2 linked regions of the Salmonirosea aquatica genome follow. The protein of the gene in region 2 binds, or shares a complex with, the protein of the main gene of each other region. Links are inferred from orthologs where the notes say so. Each region holds a gene or a part of one and is shown on either strand. Other genes may lie near its edges. The genes, in order: dnaN and GBK04_RS20825.

The links.
Region 1: the proteins of GBK04_RS20825 (region 2) and dnaN are in contact, whole or in part, in a cryo-EM structure (PDB 8GIZ), measured with the Escherichia coli proteins. The link is inferred for Salmonirosea aquatica from one-to-one orthologs.

What each region holds. Positions count from the first base shown.
Region 1 is NZ_WHLY01000002.1:2,973,756-2,976,890, forward strand. The notes cover bases 299-3,103. They hold dnaN (DNA polymerase III subunit beta), read right to left. Parts: upstream 2,361-3,103; coding sequence 1,236-2,360; downstream 299-1,235. Other genes in these bases: GBK04_RS13480 (hypothetical protein), read right to left, coding at 299-312; GBK04_RS13485 (hypothetical protein), read right to left, coding at 465-1,019; gldG (gliding motility-associated ABC transporter substrate-binding protein GldG), read right to left, coding at 2,469-3,103. Outside these bases: more of GBK04_RS13480, read right to left, coding at 1-298; more of gldG, read right to left, coding at 3,104-3,135. UniProt on the Escherichia coli protein: Confers DNA tethering and processivity to DNA polymerases and other proteins. Acts as a clamp, forming a ring around DNA (a reaction catalyzed by the clamp-loading complex) which diffuses in an ATP-independent manner freely and bidirectionally along dsDNA.
Region 2 is NZ_WHLY01000002.1:4,779,121-4,782,390, forward strand. What follows is about bases 1-2,940. They hold GBK04_RS20825 (DNA polymerase III subunit gamma/tau), read right to left. Parts: upstream 2,380-2,940; coding sequence 622-2,379; downstream 1-621. Other genes in these bases: coaE (dephospho-CoA kinase), read left to right, coding at 1-593; GBK04_RS20830 (3-keto-disaccharide hydrolase), read left to right, coding at 2,652-2,940. In the rest of the region: more of GBK04_RS20830, read left to right, coding at 2,941-3,270. UniProt on the Escherichia coli protein: Part of the beta sliding clamp loading complex, which hydrolyzes ATP to load the beta clamp onto primed DNA to form the DNA replication pre-initiation complex.

The sequences.
Region 1 (3,135 bases), 1.8 Mb from region 2 along the record:
GTTGACTGAAAAGGAAAGCCGCGTAGTGGGCTGGAAACTAATGCCCAGATCGAAGGCATGGGATAAATTCACGACTTCGGTATGGTTCTCGATCCGCTCGTGTTCTTCCACATCACCCCGGAAGTGCCGGAACGAACGGAAATAGCGGTAGCCCGTATTGACTTGCCATTTGCCGTGTTTTTGGGCGAAAAGATCCGATGAGGTAGCACCACCCGTCGCGCAGCTCATGTGGCGCACCGCCACGCAGCCCTGACCCAATGTGGCGGCTGTAGTTAATAAAGTAATGAATAGAGAATAGAATAACGTTTTCATGATTCAGAAAAAGATTGGGTAAAACCAGAAGTAATTTTGGAAGAGTAGGAAACGTGCGTTCGGACCGCACCGCACCGGATACGGTCAACTGAACGACCCCTTCTCACGCCTCAATCAGGCGAATGAAAAGGAGGTAGTTATCCCAGGAAAAATTACCCAATCAGATCGGGAGGAGGGTTGGGTACCTTTAAATAGGCGGAAGGAGACGAAGAAATGAAATCAGGCAGATTTGCCTGGTCCGTCAGCCAGTCGTAGAGGTAAAAGTAGGTCTGGTGCTGGTTGGCAAAGTATTCTTTGATCAAATGACTTACCTGGCCCGCTGCTTTTTCGGAGGTACCCGGTAGGCCGGTCACCGTGATTTTAACCCACTCGGTTAGGGCCGTGAAGAGGGCCTTTTCAGAATGATCTTTGACGGCTAGCACCACCAGGGTATCGGCGATGACTTCCTGCTTATACAGTTTGTAGAAATCGCCGTTGTACTCGATTTGGCCGTCGATGCGTTCGGGAGCCTGGCGGGTTTCGGTCCAGTAGGGAAGCCCGATGGGGATTTTAATGGTGAAAAGTTCGTCTTCTTCGAACAGATGCGCGTCGAGCCGCGACTTCATCTCGGTCTGAGCCTTCCACTGCATAGCCAGATACACGGGGTAGTAACCCAGTGTATTCAGCATCAGCAGGAATAGCGTTCCAAGAATCAGTACACGTTTCACTCGATAGGTAGGCGATTAATCGGTTTTGAAATTCGTTTTTTTACCCAAAAGGACATACAAAAATTCAAAGAAAAAATGATATTTAAAAATGTGTCCGAAAAATGTAAGCCTGTAAACTAGTCTGGCACAAAAAAAGGACAGCCGAATTGGCTGTCCCTCTTGAAATATTGGCTTGGACTAATGAAATAAATCAAAATCAAATCATGATGCGCTAAATCAAGCGTAAGTGTTCAGCATAACCGGCATAACCAGCATCAGAATATCTTCGTGGTCTTCCTGCTCTACCGGAATAATAAGGCCTGCACGGTTAGGAGCCGAGAGTTCAAAAGTAATGTTCTTGCACACCAAGTTGCTCAGAATCTCTATCAGGAACTTAGCGTTGAAACCAATTTCCATCGGGTCACCATTGAATTCGCACATCAGTTTTTCGTTGGCCTCGTTGGAATAATCGAGGTCTTCGGCGGAAATGGACAGGGTACCTGGTGCCATTTTAAGCCGTACTTGGTGCGTGGTACGGTTGGAGTAAATCGAAATCCGCCGTAGCGAGTTCAGCATTTCCATGCGGTTGATCGTGAGCGTATTAGGGTTGTTGGTCGGCAAGGCATTTTCGTAGTCCGGAAACCGCTCGTCGATCAGACGGCAGATCATACGGATGTTGTTAAAACTGAAAAACGCATTGGAAGCTGTGAACTCCGCCTTCAGCGGTACATCCTCGGAGGGGAGGCAGGATTTGAGCAGGTTCAGCGCCTTACGCTGGATAATCATGGAGGTATCAGCCGACGACTGAATGTCGGTGCGGCGGTAGCGTACCAGACGGTGCCCGTCGGTAGCCACAAAAGTAGCGTTCTCGGTACCGATCTGCACGAATACGCCCGTCATGGCAGGCCGCAAATCGTCGGTACTGGTGGCAAAGATGGTGTTGGCAATGGCTGTTCCCAGGGCATTGGATGAAAAATCGACCGCCTGCCCGCGATTGACGGTGGGCGTTTTGGGAAAGTCAATGGGGTTCTCGCCGGAAAGTTTGTAGCGCCCGTTGTCTGATACGATCTCAGTACCGAAGGTTTCTTCATCAACGTTGAATGTAATCGGTTGCTCAGGCAGGCCGCGCAGCGTATCCAACAGCAGCTTGGCGGGTACGGCAATCGCCCCCTTATCACCGCCTTCCACTTCGATTTCGGTAATCATCACCGTTTGTAGGTCAGACGCCGTCACGGTGAGGGTATTGGCTTCCAGTCGGAACAGGAAATTTTCCAGAATAGGCACAATGGGATTGGTAGAAACGACCCCGTTGATGGCCGATAACTGTTTGAGAAGCACCGAGGAAGAGACAACAAACTTCATAAGACGCAATTGCTTTTTTGGAATGAGAGTATAGGGTTGAGCAGAGGGAACAGGCCGTGATCTGATTTTGACCCGTAATGAACAAAAGTAAGAAAAATTACCGACCCGTCATGCCTGCCGTCCGAATTTTCGGCGCCGTAGTCCGTACCGTACCGCTCCAAAAAGTCCGATCAGTCCGATCGGTAATAGCAGATTCAGGAACTGCCAGCGGGTACGCTCTGCCTGGGCGCGAATTTTGTCCAGCAGGCGGATGCTGATCTGCTTGGAACGGGCCGTGATGAGTCCGTTGGGATCAAGCATGTAGTCGAGGGCATGAAGTACGAAGTCTTTATTGCCAAAAATATTCTGCGAAACGCGATCATAGCCCAGTGGAAAAGGCGTATTGCGGCGCAGATCAAAATCATTGACTACCACGTCGCCATCGGCACAAAGTAGTACTTTTCCTTTCGAACCGGATGCTTGGAAGGTACCCTTACGGGGATCGTCGGGTAGAATACGGTTCTGGAATATTGAGGTAAAGGTACCTTCCAATAATACTGAAGCCAATTGTATGCCACCCCGGTATTCACTCGGTTCGGGCTGTTGCCGGGCTTCGTTGTAGGCTACCAGCAGGGGGGCTGTCAGGTTTTTGGTATAAGGCGAAGTCATCAGCAGCGGCGTCCGGCGTATCCCGCCCGCGCCGCCCACGGTATCGAGCGAACTGAGGTACCGCGTGTATACGGCGTCGATATTGCGGGTAATGGGACTGTTGCCAAAGCGATTGAGCAAAGGGTAA
Region 2 (3,270 bases):
GTGTCACAGGCGGCATTGGCTCAGGTAAAAGCGTAGTGTGCCGGATTTTTGCATGCCTGGGCATTCCCATTTATGCTGCCGATCAACGGGCCAATTGGCTGGCTGAGCATAACCCCATCATCCGGCAGGAAGTAATTGCGCTGCTCGGTCCGGATTCTTACACCAGCGAAGGTACCTACAATCGGACATACGTGGCATCGCGGGTATTCACTGAGCCTGTACTATTGCAACAGCTCAATCAAATCATTCATCCGCGGGTTTTTGCCGATAGCGACCAATGGCTTCGTCTTCACGCCCAACAACCCTATGTGGTTCGTGAAGCGGCCTTGATGAACAAAGCAGGCGATAAGAATACGCTGGACTATGTAGTGGTGGTCGATGCGCCGGTGGAGCTGCGCATTGAGCGTACGAAACTGCGCGACCCACATCGCTCCGAAACGGAAATTAGGGCGATTATAGCCCGGCAGATCACGGATGAAGCCCGCCTGCAACTGGCTGATTTTGTGATTGAGAATGGCCTGGAATATGCCCTGATTCCGCAGGTACTAAACCTACACCATTACTTTTCAGGAAAAGCAGAGCATCAGGAATAGCCAACAGGGAATTCACTGTCCACTGAATTTAAAACTCCGTATCCAGTCCCAAAGCTTCCTTAAGTACCTGTAAATGGGGGTTTTTCTCAGCCAGGTAAGCGAATTTTTCCTGTGCCGTATAGGGCATCCGCTTCACCTCCTGCGGAGCTACCCGGAAGTCCAGTGAGAGGGTAGGGGCATCCAGTCTTTCCCGCAAATACCAGATCAAGTCGTTTCGAAGGGCAGTCAGGGTATCTCTCTGCAAATCGTTGTCTAAAGCAATTTTAATAGTCTGGTTTTCGAGCGCAAAATCCCTGTTGAGGGTCACTTCTTCGGTGGAAGAGTTACGCTCGATACGCCGCTTTTCCGCAAACTCCTGCCAAAAATGTACCGCGTTATCCAGGGTGAGTGGGAGCTTGTCCGGTAAGATGACCGGCTCGGTTGCCGAGGGCTTGGGCAAAGCCGCTGATTTAGTGTCCGTTCCGGGCAAAGTGGCAGCGCCTACGGCAGCCGGGGCAATGTGCGCCGTACTACGCAGACGGCTGGGGGCGGCGGGAGCTGGAGGAGCCGAGGGCGTAGCGGGGGTAGGTACCTTGGCCCCATATGCCGGCGCATCCGATTCGGTCGTCAGGGCAACGGGTGACTCAACTTTTTTTTTTTCGGCTTCGGCCGCCTGTCCGTTGGTCGTGGGAAGTGTCTGCAGCGCCAGCAAGTCGGGTAGTTTGGCGAGCTTCATCAGACATAGCTCCACATGCAGCCGCTGGTTTTTCGAAGTTTTGTAGTGGATATCGCACTGACTTCCCACACTCAGCGCCGAGAGCAGAAAACTCAGAGTAGCCCGATGGGACTGATCCAGGTACTTGGTGCGGGCGGCTTCCGTCACTTCCAGCAACGATACGGTGATAGGATCTTTACACACCATCAGATTTCGGAAGTGTTCGAGCAAACCTACCACGAACAGATGTCCGTCAAAGCCTTTGCGGATGATTTCATCGAACAGCAGCAGTGATTCCGCAATGCTACCTTTCAACAGCGCATCCGTGATCCTGAAGTAGTAGTCGTAATCCAGGATATGCAGGTTTTCCAGCACATCGGCGTATGTCAGTTCGTTGGTGGGGGAGAACGTCACGTTCAGGTCGAACATGGAAAGGGCGTCGCGCAGTCCGCCATCGGCCTTTTGTCCGATCAGTTCCAGTGCCTCACGGTCGGCGACGATGTTTTCTTTCTGAGCGATGTGCGCCAGATGATCGGCAATGTCGGTGGTACGTATCCGGTTGAAATCGAAGATCTGACAGCGCGACAGAATGGTCGGCAGGATCTTGTGCTTCTCCGTGGTCGCCAAAATAAAAATAGCGTAGCTCGGCGGCTCTTCGAGTGTTTTCAGAAAGGCATTGAATGCCGCCGGCGAGAGCATGTGTACCTCATCAATGATGTAAATCTTGTACTTGCCCGTTTGCGGGGGGTACCTTACCTGGTCGATCAGATTCCGGATATCGTCGACTGAATTGTTGGAAGCCGCATCGAGTTCATGGATATTAAACGAAGCGTTATTCTGAAAGCTGACGCAGGAATCACATTCACCGCAGGGTTCGATGTCATCGCTGAGATTCTGGCAGTTGATAGTCTTGGCCAGAATACGCGCGCAGGTCGTCTTGCCTACGCCACGGGGCCCGCAAAACAGGAACGCCTGCGCCAGGTGGTTGGTGCGAATGGCATTCTTAAGCGTGGTGGTAATGTGCGACTGCCCTACCACTGAATCGAAGGTGATGGGACGGTACTTGCGGGCTGATACAACGAAATGATCCATGCCTGCAAGTTACGGCCGGAGGGGGGATTTTCAAACTAATGTTCATGCTCCGGCCTCTCAATTTAGAGTAAACTGGCATGATGCGTCTGAGGCTGAGGTTTTGGCTTTTAATGGCATAGCATGGTTCAGAAACATGCTTCTCAGGAGTTAAAGAATGGGCATCTGAGCGGCATACTTTCTTTTGAGTGAGTATTTTCAGGATTCAAGCACCCTTTTCCATGATATGATCCCATTTTTTCCGGGTCTGCTGCCTTCATTCCTTACCCTTATTTATGAAATCGCTACTTCTCTGGTTCAGCATTATCCAGCTTTCAAGCCTTACGCTTTCGGCCCAACCTTCGAAAAGCCGTGGAGAGTGGACGTCCCTTTTCAATGGTAAGAATTTGAAAGGCTGGGAAACCTACCTGGATGCGCCTTATACCCAGGATAAATCGGCCAAAAGGGTTCCCATTGGACTGAACAAAGATCCCAATCGGGTGTTCTCGGTGGTGAAAGTGGATGGTGAGCCGGCTCTGCGCATTTCGGGCGAAACCTTCGGGGGCATCAATACCCTGGCCGATTTTGAAAATTACCATTTGCGGCTGGAATTCAAATGGGGTGAACTGCAATGGCCGCCCAAACTGGGCCAACCCCGCGACAGCGGCCTGCTGTACTATAGTGGGGGTGCCCATGGTACCCCCATGTTATGGATGGAATCATTTGAGTTTCAGATTCAGGAAGGCGATACGGGTGACTACTGGGGCGTGATGAACGTAGCCACGGACATTCCGGCCCGTAAAAATGAGAAGGGAAAGTATGTGTACAGTCCGGGCAGTCCGCTTCTACTTTTTCAGGATAAGACTCCCAACGGGCGCTCGTGCCTGAAGTACCCCGACGCCGAAAAACCCACCG